Regions from separate parts of the Buttiauxella cochleicola genome, predicted to be linked through region 1. Evidence: predicted binding sites of a transcription regulator. Region 1 holds the regulator's gene; each other region holds the start of a gene.
What was found. The regulator PhoB, encoded in region 1, activates phosphate uptake and scavenging genes when phosphate is short. The targets are predictions, from matches to a motif close to CTGTCATAAAACTGNCNNAT.
Positions count from the first base shown of each region.

Region 2: a site for PhoB is predicted at 2,099-2,118, ahead of LVQ79_RS17385 (esterase-like activity of phytase family protein). Genes of this name have one in related genera too.
Region 3: a site for PhoB is predicted at 1,551-1,570, ahead of acuI (acrylyl-CoA reductase (NADPH)). Genes of this name have one in related genera too.
Region 4: a site for PhoB is predicted at 1,445-1,464, ahead of pstS (phosphate ABC transporter substrate-binding protein PstS). Genes of this name have one in related genera too.

Region 1 is NZ_JAJSOU010000003.1:72,085-75,265, forward strand. Features, by position in the region: gene sbcD (exonuclease subunit SbcD) at 1-790, opposite strand, end outside; gene phoB (phosphate response regulator transcription factor PhoB) at 982-1,671, shown strand; gene phoR (phosphate regulon sensor histidine kinase PhoR) at 1,694-3,001, shown strand.
Region 2 is NZ_JAJSOU010000013.1:134,996-138,176, forward strand. Features, by position in the region: gene LVQ79_RS17380 (LysR substrate-binding domain-containing protein) at 1-661, shown strand, start outside; gene LVQ79_RS17385 (esterase-like activity of phytase family protein) at 696-2,054, opposite strand; gene LVQ79_RS17390 (methyl-accepting chemotaxis protein) at 2,213-3,181, shown strand, end outside.
Region 3 is NZ_JAJSOU010000008.1:185,866-189,046, forward strand. Features, by position in the region: gene LVQ79_RS13080 (helix-turn-helix domain-containing protein) at 1-264, shown strand, start outside; gene acuI (acrylyl-CoA reductase (NADPH)) at 378-1,352, opposite strand; gene LVQ79_RS13090 (ABC transporter substrate-binding protein) at 1,612-2,598, shown strand; gene LVQ79_RS13095 (ABC transporter ATP-binding protein) at 2,608-3,181, shown strand, end outside.
Region 4 is NZ_JAJSOU010000002.1:413,989-417,169, reverse strand. Features, by position in the region: gene LVQ79_RS04230 (MFS transporter) at 1-367, opposite strand, end outside; partial or broken gene rluF (23S rRNA pseudouridine(2604) synthase RluF) at 687-1,409, shown strand; gene pstS (phosphate ABC transporter substrate-binding protein PstS) at 1,680-2,720, shown strand; gene pstC (phosphate ABC transporter permease PstC) at 2,841-3,181, shown strand, end outside.

The sequences.
Region 1 (3,181 bases):
ACTCAACCAGATAAACGCTCTTATTCTTGCCTGTTTCGTCAAAACTAAGCGGAATAGGTGAACCGCTGTAACGGATATGTTCGGTGCCGCCAATTAATTGCGCACGATGAATATGGCCAAGCGCGATGTAATCGGCATCCGGGAAATGCTGCGCCGGGAAAGCATCAAGCGTGCCAATATAGATGTCGCGTACCGCATCGCTTTTGGTGACGCCTACTGTAGTTAAATGCCCGGTAGCGATAATTGGCAGCCTGGCATCAGCGCGTAAATCGCAGGCCGCGCGATAGCACTGTTGATAGTGCTCGCTGATGGCTTCCATTAATGAACGCTGTTTCTCATGGCCGGACAGCCCCGCCTGGCTATTTTGAATATCGCGTGGGCGCAAAAATGGAATAGGGCAGAGAATCGCACCGGGAAGACCGCTTTTGGATTTTAGAACAATAGCTTGCTGGCTGGTATCATGGCGGGCGCTGGCAATCACATATGTGTTCAGGCAGGCCATGAGTTCGCGAGACTCATTAAGTGTCGCGACGGAATCATGGTTTCCGGCCAGCACCACGAGCGAGCATCCCGTCGCCTGAAGCTGCACCACAAAGCGGTTATACAATTCTCGCGCATAGCTTGGCGGCGAGCCGGTATCAAAAATGTCACCCGCGACGATTATGGCATCCACATCATTTTCAACGACAGCGTTGAGCAGCCATTCAAGAAAAGCCTGGTGCTCAGGACCGCGACTTTTGGTATAAAAATTTTGACCTAGATGCCAGTCTGATGTGTGAATTATGCGCATGACCTGTCCGGTGGCTTAAAAATGAAGTCCCGATTATAAGGGGACGAGGCAAAAAACGGCATATGTCTCTGTGTCATAAATCAAAGTGATGGGTCATCAAACAGTCATGTTTTTCATAAATCTGTCATAAATCTGACGCATAATGGCGCCGCATTGAAACAACAATAATTATTCCTTGAGCAGGGCGAATCATGGCGAAGCGTATTTTAGTCGTAGAAGATGAAGCTCCAATCCGTGAGATGGTGAGCTTTGTGCTCGAACAAAACGGTTTTCAACCTGTAGAAGCGGAAGATTATGACAGCGCAGTGAATCTGCTGATTGAACCCTTTCCTGACCTGATTTTGCTGGACTGGATGCTACCAGGCGGCTCTGGTATTCAGTTTATTAAACATCTGAAACGTGAAGCATTGACCCGCGAGATCCCGGTGATGATGCTGACAGCGCGTGGCGAAGAAGAAGATCGTGTGCGTGGTCTTGAAGTCGGGGCTGATGATTATATTACAAAGCCATTTTCCCCGAAGGAGCTGGTGGCACGCATTAAAGCTGTCATGCGTCGTATTTCTCCTATGGCAGTAGAAGAAGTGATCGATATGCAGGGGCTAACACTTGATCCGTCGTCGCACCGCGTCATGGCCGGTGAAAACCCATTGGATATGGGGCCAACCGAGTTTAAGTTATTACACTTCTTTATGACGCACCCGGAGCGGGTGTATAGCCGTGAACAATTGCTCAATCATGTATGGGGCACCAATGTGTATGTCGAAGACCGAACGGTGGACGTACATATTCGGCGGTTACGCAAAGCGCTCGAACATAGTGGGCATGACAGAATGGTACAAACAGTACGCGGTACGGGTTATCGGTTCTCAACCCGCTTTTAATTCCTTATCAGGAGAGTGACGCGTGCTGGAACGGTTGTCATGGAAAAGGCTGGTACTGGAGCTGCTGCTCTGTTGTATACCTGCCGTCATTTTAGGCCTTATTTTTGGCCATTTACCCTGGTTTTTATTACTGGCAGTCACTGGGCTGCTGGTTTGGCATTTCTGGAATTTGCTGCGTTTGTCGTGGTGGTTGTGGGTTGATCGCAGCATGACGCCTCCGCCAGGGCGGGGGAGCTGGGATCCGTTGCTCTACGGCCTTCACCAGATGCAGTTGCGTAATAAAAAACGCCGCAAAGAGTTAGGTAACCTGATTAAGCGCTTTCGTAGCGGTGCGGAATCATTGCCCGATGCGGTTGTGCTTACCACTGAAGAAGGGACGATTTTTTGGTGTAACGGCCTGGCTCAACAGTTGCTGGGCTTACGCTGGCCGGATGATAACGGGCAAAACATCCTTAACTTGCTGCGTTACCCTGAATTTACCCGCTATTTATCACATAAAGATTTTGCTCGCCCGCTGACTCTCGTGCTCAACAATGGCCGTCATCTGGAATTTCGCGTAATGCCTTACAGCGACGAACAGTGGCTGCTGGTGGCGCGTGATGTGACTCAGATGCACCAACTTGAAGGGGCACGCCGTAACTTTTTTGCCAACGTTAGCCATGAACTCCGTACACCATTGACGGTGCTGCAAGGTTACCTGGAAATGATGCAGGACCAAACCCTTGAAGGCCCGCTGCGCGAGAAAGCGCTGGGCACGATGCGCGAACAAACCTCGCGTATGGAAGGGCTGGTTAAGCAGCTTCTCACGCTGTCAAAAATTGAAGCGGCTCCGGCGATGGTGCTCAATGAAAAGATTGATGTGCCACTGATGTTGCGTGTGGTGGAGCGCGAAGCGCAAACCCTCAGCCAGCAAAGACAGACGTTACAGTTTGATATCGACTCAACCCTGAAAGTGTTTGGTAATGAAGAACAATTGCGCAGTGCGATTTCGAACCTCGTATACAACGCAGTAAACCATACGCCAGATGGCACATATATTACGGTGAGCTGGAAAAGGATTGCCGGTGGTGCCTGCTTTAGTGTTGCAGACACAGGGCCTGGCATTTCAGCTGAACACATTCCGCGATTGACCGAGCGTTTCTACCGTGTCGACAAAGCGCGTTCACGGCAAACCGGTGGCAGTGGACTGGGGCTGGCGATAGTAAAACATGCTTTGAGCCACCACGATGCGCGGCTCCATATCGAAAGCCAACTGGGTATAGGAACGACGTTTTCCTTTGTACTGCCTGAGCGTCTCATTGTTAACGAGAAAGCCATTCAGGCAGAGTAGCTTACTCAAACCGTGTCAAAATAACTTTCCACAGGCCAGTCTTCTGGTCTGTCTTTTTTTTACTCAGATGTAAATCAAAAACCCTCAGTTGGTGATATTTTAACCATATAAACGACCATAATCATTTCTGATGGATAAACTAATCCTCTGCTTTCATGGTTAATTTAAGTATATCAATCT
Region 2 (3,181 bases), on a different contig from region 1:
TGCGTTGGGAACGGGTCATGCCGGAAGAGTCGCTATTGGCAGTTTATTAACCGGTTCGAGTTATCTGGTTCCCGCAGCTATTGCTAAGCTGAGTATTTCACGGCCCGAAATACGCATAAAAATTATTGAAGGTGTCAGCGGAGAGTTATTACCGCGACTGGTTTCTGGTGAACTGGATTTTTTAATTGGTCGATTATCGGATATTAGTTCCAGTGCTGTAGTTTCTCAGGAAGCCTTATTTAGTGAAAACGCGATAGTTGTCGCCCGTAAAGGCCATCCATTGGAACAAAATCTACACATATCCCTTGAAGAATTAAAAAAGGAAGCATGGATATTACCGCCAATTGAAACCACTCTACGTAAACAATTTAATAATACATTTTACAATGAAAATATCGATCCGCCCCATGCCACTATCGAGACTGTTTCATTCTTTAATATATTATGGCTTTTAAAAAAGACTGACTTATTAGGTATTCTGCCACATTCCATCGTTACGGATATTACTTATAGTAATGATCTTGTGCGCTTGCCGTCATTTGAACCGCTGGTTCTTGAGCAGATAGGTATTTCCAGGTTGATGGGAAGTGAACTCTCACCTGCTGCAACGGCGTTGGTGGAGTCCATTCGAAATGTAATGGCAAGTTCATCGGCAGAATAAGTAAAGGGCAACGTAGTCGTTGCCCCTGTAAAAACTACTTTAACGCTTCCGGTAGCTTAATAACCCAAAGCTCATTTTGTGACTCGGGTTTTTCCAGCGGTTTTAAGGATATTTTTGTCGCGACTTCTTTTCCTTCGCGAGTTAAATGCCCTTTGCCATCCACTTCGTAATCGTCGGCTTTTTTTGCATCGGCATCAGGGTTTTCCAGCACCGGCTGTAAACCGAAATCATTGTCGTTAATCACCGCAATAGTTTGGTTATCAATCAATGTCATCCCTTCGGCTTTTTCCTGCTGCCAGCCCAGTTTGCGCAAGTCGACGACTTCTTTTTTCTCCGCCAGTTTGATGCCACGCGCTTTCAATTGTGCGGCGTCGTCAAACTCGGGTGCTTTGTCTTTATCAAACGAACTCAGATCGCTGGCCTGGCTAAGATCAACCACATAAACCAGGTTGCGCATGACTTTGTTTTTGTCGCCACCCTGCTCAATCAGCAACAGGCGGTTGTTATCCAGTGCGACGATGTCACCAATTTTAGCGTCTTTGGCTTTCTTATAGACATCTACGTCAATCGGATAACCGTACATTTCCGTTTTGCCGGTTTCCGGGTTAAAGCTCACCAGACGGGTAAACTGTGCGCTGTTTTTGCTTTTCCCGTCGATATCCAACGTACTTTGCACGGCGGCGATAATACGCCCGTCGGGCATGCGTGTAATCCCTTCAAAACCACGGTTAGCCTGACGCCATTTGATAATATTCGGCAAGCCACCCGCCACACCCTGCTCACCTTGTTCTGCTTGCGGGCCATATTTTTTGAGGATTTTGCCATTAGCGTCGATATTGATGATGAACGGGCCATATTCGTCACACAACCAATAACCTCCCTTGCCATCCGGGGTGATCCCTTCGGTATCCAGGCCACGTTTATCACTCGATAACTGCTGCAAGGTATCGCTCAGAGCGATTTCGTTGGTTGCACCAATCAAGCCTTCCGGCAGCGGTAAACCGCTGATAGGGCCATTCTCATCATGTAACGCATGTGCATCGGTAGCCTGGGCTTTGCCATCAGCAACGCGGATGGTCATCAGTAATGGTGTAAATTTCGGGTTGGCAAAAATCTTCGAGTCTTTTTTACCGGCTTTCGGGGAATCGGCATTCGGACCGCGATCCGTCACCGTAGCAAACACCAGTGCATCGCCATCTTTACGAATAAATTGCAGCCCCGAACCCACGCCAACCGGTAAACCATCCGGGAAGTTGCTGGCATAAGCCCCGTTGTATTCAACATGGTCACCTTGCGGAAATGTGACAACGTAACGGTCAACCTGCGGTTGTGCTGCCTGACTTGCCAGAGGAAATAAAGAGGTCAATAACAGCGCAAATGGTTTTAATTTCATGATGTTCGCATCCCTTATTTTGGTCATCGATTTATAAAGCAGCCTTATGACAGAAATATGACGAAAATAAGTCCGCTAAATTTCTCGCCCCGAATGCCGATAACCCACAAGCACTGGCTGAAACGAGTCAGGTTTATTTCTAACGATAAGGGTATTTTATGTCCGTAAGGCGTTTTTCTATTTTAGTTTTCAGCACATTGCTGCTTATTTTCTTAGCCAGCACAGCCTCCAACATCTGGTCACTCACCCGTAGCAACCAATCTCTGGATAATGTAAATCGCGAAATCCGTGTGGTGTTATCGGTAATCGACCCAATCAACCACAGCCGCACCATGCGTGTTCGTGCCATGGAAGCGTTAGAAGAGCGTGAACAAGGGTTAAACGATCAGGGGCAACAGGCACTCAACGGCGCACAATCGGTACTTGAGAAGGCAAACGCCGCATTTCAGGCTTATCTTGAGGAACCTAAACAACCAGGTGAACAGGTCTTGACTGATTCCTACCAGAGCGCGTTTGTGAATTATCGTGAGCAAGGCTTACAGCCCCTGCTGGATGCTGCCCGCGCCAATGACATTCCGCGTGCTCGTGCACTAGTGACATCCACCCTGCCACAGCTGGATAAACAATTTGAAGTCGCACTGGATAAATTACTGGCATTCCGCCAGCAGTATGCGCAGCAGCTCAACAAAGATGCTCAATCTGGTTTCAAACAGAGCCTGATGAGTATCGCGATTTTTGCACTGATCTTCGCCGTTATTCTCGGTGCCGTGTTCTGGCTGCTAAAAAAACGGGTACTCAACGAACTGGATAAAGCCAAAGAGCATTGCACTGAAATCGCCAGCGGTATGTTGCATACGCCGATTGTTGCCAGTGCCAATGACGAGATTGGTGCGATGATGCGCGAGCTTGAGCAAATGCGTGTATCACTGGCAAGCATTATTGGCCAGGTGCGTGAGTCCAGCCAAACCGTGGCATACGCCTCCGAAGAAATTGCCGCCGGTAACACCGACCTTTCTGCACGCACCGAAGAGCAAGCGTCATCGCTGGGTGAAACTGCGGCCAGCATGGAACAGCTAACCGTGACGGTGAAATCGACTTCCGACAATTCTCACCAGGCAAATAAGCTG
Region 3 (3,181 bases), on a different contig from region 1:
GAATCGGTTCCCTATGCTCCTGGCCCTAACGACGATGAGACAATCCCACATGAAGTTGTAGGCTACCAAATGAGAAAAGGCGCGACTTTACATGCCGCCTGGCGCATGTATCGTGGTCTATCTCAAGAGGCTGTGGCGGAAGTGCTCGGCATCTCTCAAGCGGGTGTAGCAAACATGGAGAAACGTGCTAAACCTCAGCGTTCCACATTAGAAAAACTCGCTGAATTGTATAGATGTCGCGTTACCCAGCTAATTGATGACTGATAAAAAATCTGGGCCAATGGAGTGTCTCCTGGATTGGTCGGGGAAAGGGATAACTACAACAAACTATCTCAATTTTTATCCTTATTGAGATAGTTTGTGAAAGAGATGAGAGCTTACTTCACCTTCACCAGCGTCCGCCCCTGAACCGCATTATTCATAATGTCATCGGCAAATTTAGGCGCTTGCTCCATGCTAATCTCGGTCGTTGCCGTCTCATAGAAACTCTCCGGCAACAATTCGGCCAGACGCTCCCACGCGGCAACTCGGCGCTCAATCGGCGCACTAACCGAATCAACACCTTGCAGGCGTACGTTACGCAGAATGAATGGCATCACTGTCGTTGGCAGTGAGAACCCACCCGCAAGGCCGCAAGCCGCGACACAACCGGAGTAGTTCATCTGTGCCAGCAGTTTGGCGAGTACATTTCCACCCACGGTATCAACCGCACCAGCCCATACTTGTTTTTCCAGTGGGCGAGTTTCAGCAAATTCACTGCGTGGCAGAATGCGGTTGGCACCTAACTGGCGTAGGTAGTCGTGAGTGGATTCACGACCAGAAACTGCTACAACCTGGTAACCCAACGCATGCAGCAGAGCGATTGCTGTGCTGCCCACGCCGCCGCTGGCACCGGTCACAACCACTTCGCCGCTTTCTGGTGTAATACCTGCATCTTCCAGCGCCATCACACACAGCATCGCGGTAAAGCCTGCGGTGCCAACGATCATCGCTTTACGTGCGCTAAGGCCGGCGGGCAGTGGAACCAGCCATTCGGATTTCACACGTGCTTGTTCGGCAAGGCCACCCCAATGGTTTTCACCCACACCCCAGCCCGTCAACACCACTTCCTGACCTGCGCTGAAATTAGCATCATCACTACTCGCCACGCGCCCTGCGAAATCAATCCCCGGCACCATCGGGAAGTTACGGATGATTTTGCCTTTGCCGGTGATCGCCAGCGCATCTTTATAGTTCAGGCTTGACCACTCAACATCAACCAGCACATTTCCCAGATCGATTGCTGGCGCAGAGATTTGTTTTACCTCGGCCTGAGTCTGACCTTCAACTTGTTCAAGTACGACTGCTTTCATGATGGATCCTCATTCGTTGGGCCGGGTATTCCAGCCTAATTGTTTCTGATGCCCAACACGGTATACCCGAAGCAGCTGAGAATAAAGAATACCAACAATATTCATGTGTAAATGGCTGCTTTTTAGCAGGTTATAAGATTTTCATATTTTAACTTTTGACCCTACCACTCGTATGTTTGAAACAAAAGTTTCCAACCGTTGTGACAAAAGTTTCACATATGCCCATTGGGCAGTTTTAGCCCCTTCTGAGGAGATAAGCATGCGCGTCATTCGACTTACAACCGCTGTAGCACTGGTACTGGCAAGTGCGCATGCAGCCGCACTGGATAAGCTAAAACTGCAACTTGACTGGATGCCAAATGGCGGTGATAAAGCCTTCGTTTTTGTCGGTGTTCAAGAAGGTTTTTACGCAGCAGAAGGGCTGGATGTCACCATTTTACCTGGCCGTGGCAGCAGCGACACGCTGACGAAAATTGCTTCAGGTGCAGCTGATGTGGGCACTGGCGGCATTGCTTCTTTAATGATGGCGCAAGCTGAAGGTGGCATTCCAGTGAAAGCCATCATGAGCATTTACTCAAAACAGCCTGATGCGATTTACTCGTGGCAGGGAAGCGGCGTGACCGATATGAAAAGCCTGAAAGGCAAAACGCTTGGTATCCCGACGTTCTCTGCATCTAATGCGTTGCTTCCTATCATGCTGGAAAAGAATGGTGTTGATCCCGATAGCGTAAAACAGATCAAAGCTGACCCAGGCACGCTGGTGCCAATGCTGGCACAGGGGCGTGTTGATGGCGTGGTGGTGTGGTCAACTAATCGCCCGAGCATTGAAGCGACGCTGACTCAGGTAGGTAAAAAACCGCTTGAACTGGCCTGGACCGATTACGGCCTTGATGGCTACGGCCTGTCCTTCTTTGCCTCCGATAAGCTCATCAAAGAAAAGCCGGATGTTGTAGCGCGTTTCGTCCGAGCTTCCAAAAAGTCTATCGAATTTAGCCTGGCGCACCCGGACAAAGCCGCCGCTGACCAAAAAGCGATGGTGCCTGAAGCCGATGTCGTGATGCTGGAAGCTGATTTCAACGTTACAAAACCGCTGATTAACAATGACATTAGCCAGCGCGACGGCCTGGGCCAATTCGACCCGACGCTTCTGAAACACACCTGGGAGTGGGTGGCGAAATCAATGAAATATCCGACCGATAAAGTAAACCCGGAAACCCTGGTTGACCGTAGTTTTTTCGCTAAATAAGGGAATGTCATGCAGCCTGTTATAGAGCTTAGTCATGTTAATCAGACATTTATATCTGCTGATGGCACCAGAGTTACGGCACTTGATGAGGCGAATCTGACGCTGCGCCGCCATGAATTCGTCTCATTTATTGGCCCATCAGGCTGCGGGAAATCGACCATTTTGCGTTTGATTGCCGGGCTTTTGAAACCGAGCAGTGGCACCATTTCGGTGTATGGCAAACCAGTGACCGAACCACGCGATGAAATGGGGTTTGTGTTCCAGAAACCGACGCTGCTGCCGTGGCTCACCGTGCTCGATAACATCACGTTTCCGATGAAACACAAATATGGCCGCGTGGATGCTAAAGATATCGCGCGTGGGCATGAATTGCTGGAAATGACAGGGCTGACACAGTTTGCCAATAAGCGCCCGGCGGAACTTTCAGGCGGTATGCAGCAGCGTGTTTCCATTGCTCGCTCTTTGCTGCATGACCCGGATATTTTGCTGATGGACGAACCGTTTTCCGCTCTTGATTCGCTGACACGCGATGAAATGAGTTTTGAGTTGATGCGTATCTGGAATGAACGCCCAAAAACAGTGC
Region 4 (3,181 bases), on a different contig from region 1:
CTGATTTCAAACCAGCAGGTATCATCGCACTTTCGGCGAAACCGCCGAGGCCGCGGAACATTGCCAGGCCTTTCCAGCCAGTCGCGAATGACGCACCAATGCAGAACACGCCCCACATCAGGCCGAAAATGGTGTAACCCACTTTTGTACCCAATGTATCAAGCAGATAACCGGCAATAGGTTGTGCAATGGTGTAGCACGCTGAGAATGTCGCAATAATGTAAGAATATTGCTGGGTGGTAATGTGCAGATCGCTCTGTAATGTTGGCGCTGCGGCAGAAATAGTATTTCGGGTTAAATAGCAAAGAATGGTGCCTAATGTCACCAGTGACAGCATAAACCAGCGCTTGTGGCCTGTTTTGCGCATAATGAATCCCCGTTTTTCAAGCAATAAGTGGCCTGACCGCTGCAAGGCAGCAGGCAAATAAATAATTCAGAGGAGATAAAAATCAGCGGCGCTTCAGAAGACGTCGAGGATTCTGGTTTGGCCCATCCTGGACTTGTTTTTGTTATGCAGATCACACTATGTGTTGATAATGAACCTGTGTTTCACTTTTATTTGTGATTAATCTCAATTTTTTGTGGGTAATCTACCCCTAACGGGTAGCGTATGTGACGTGTGTCACATTTTTTTAAGTGATGGGTTAATGGTAATTATGCAAAATTTGAATAAAACGCATCGCAAAATGCCCACTGATTCACCCATACGAATTAATAAATACATTAGCGATTGCGGTATCTGCTCCCGCCGTGAGGCCGATCGTTACGTTGAGCAGGGCGAAGTGTTTATTAACGACAGCCTGGCTAGTTTTGGCGCTCAGGTATTTTCCGGTGATGTGGTGAAGGTAAACGGTCAGCTTATTGTGCCGCGTGATGACAACGATCTCGTGCTGATGGTTTTGAATAAGCCTGTGGGCATCATCACTACAATGGAAAAGAGTGTGCGCGATAACATCAGCGGTCTCATTCATAGCGACAAACGCGTTTCCCCTATCGGGCGTCTGGATAAAGATTCGCAGGGGCTCATTTTACTGACCAACCACGGTGATGTAGTTAATAAAATTCTGCGTGCCGGTAACAATCATGAAAAAGAGTATGTGGTCACCGTCGATAAGCCGATAACTGACGAGTTTATTATTGGAATGGGCGCGGGCGTTCCGATACTTGGCACGGTAACCAAACACTGTAATGTGACGAAAGAATCTGAGCTGATATTTCGTGTTATTTTGGTGCAAGGGCTGAACCGCCAGATCCGCCGGATGTGTAAATATTTCGGTTATGAAGTGACCCGGCTTGAACGTGTCCGCATCATGAATATCCACCTGCAAGGCCTGGCATTAGGGGAATCACGCCATTTGAGCTGCGAGGAAAAACGCGAATTATTGAGACGGATTGAGGGCTCAGAATCTGCAATGTGACAGGCGTAACTTGGTTGCAAAATCGCCTGTCATAAAACTGTCATAATTCGTACATTTAACTGTCACCAAACTGTCCTATTTTCTATCCTGCATCCACTAAACAATGAATTACGTTAATACCCAAATAATTCGAGTTGCAGGAAGGCGGCAAAAGAACGAATCCCGATGAGCTTAGTGAACTAAGTGATTCGGGTGAGAGAGTGCAGCCAACGCATCTGCAATTTGAAGTATGAGGGGTATATCACCTCTGCAGGAGACACTATGAAAGCTATGCGTACCACTGTCGCAACTGTTGTCGCCGCGACCTTATCCCTGACTGCTTTTGGCGCAAACGCCGCTGCAAGCCTGACTGGTGCCGGTGCAACATTCCCTGCGCCGGTGTATGCCAAATGGGCAGATACCTACAATAAATCAACTGGTAACAAAGTAAATTACCAGGGTATCGGCTCCTCCGGTGGCGTTAAACAAATCATTGCTAACACTGTAGATTTCGGCGCATCTGATGCTCCGCTGTCTGACGATAAACTGCAACAAGAAGGGCTGTTTCAGTTCCCAACTGTTATCGGCGGTGTCGTTCTGGCAGTTAACCTGCCGGGCGTGAAATCTGGTGAGCTGGTGCTCGATGGTAAAACTCTGGGTGACATCTACCTGGGCAAAATCAAAAAATGGGATGACGAAGCAATTGCTAAACTCAACCCAGGCATGAAACTGCCACAGCAGAATATCGCAGTTGTGCGTCGTGCTGATGGTTCCGGTACTTCCTTCGTCTTCACCAGCTACCTGGCGAAAGTAAACGAAGAGTGGAAAACCAAAATCGGTGCGGGCTCAACGGTAAACTGGCCAACGGGTCTGGGCGGTAAAGGTAACGACGGTATCGCAGCCTTCGTTCAACGTCTGCCTGGTTCAATTGGCTATGTTGAATACGCTTACGCTAAGCAAAACAACCTCGCTTATACCAAACTGGTATCTGCTGATGGTAAACCAGTAGCGCCTTCTGAAGAGAACTTTGCCAATGCGGCGAAGGGTGCAGACTGGAGCAAATCATTTGCTCAGGATCTGACTAACCAGAAAGGTGACGCTGCGTGGCCAATCACGTCCACAACCTTCATCCTGGTTCACAAAGAGCAGAAAAACCCAGAGCAAGGTGCTGAAGTACTGAAGTTCTTCGACTGGGCTTATAAAGACGGTGCAAAACAGGCGAGTGACCTGGATTACGCCGCCCTGCCAGACGCTGTGGTTGAGCAGGTTCGTGCGGCATGGAAGACCAACGTGAAAGACAGCTCCGGTAAGGCGCTTTATTAATTAACGAAAAAGGCGGATGGCACTTATGCTTATCCGCCCTACAACTGATTTCATAGGTCGGATTAGTGTTAGCGACATCCGACATGTTGTAAGAAATATATTTAACTTAAAGAGTAAGCTATGGCGGTAAGTAAGCCGACGTTCAAGTCCCCTGGTAAACAAGGTGATGTCATTTTCAGTGCGCTGGTAAAACTGGCTGCGCTGATTGTGCTATTTCTGCTAGGCGGCATCATCATCTCCCTGATCATCTCCTCCTGGCCGAGTATTCAGAAGTTTGGCTTCTCGTTCTTATGGACCAAAGAGTGGGATGCTCCTAACGATATTTACGGTGCACTGGTTCCGATTTACGGCACGCTGGTGACTTCGTTTATTGCCCTGTTGATTGCTGTGCCTGTGAGTTTTGGTATTGCTCTGTTCCTTACGGAGCTGGCGCCAAACTGGCTGCGCCGCCCGCTGGGTAT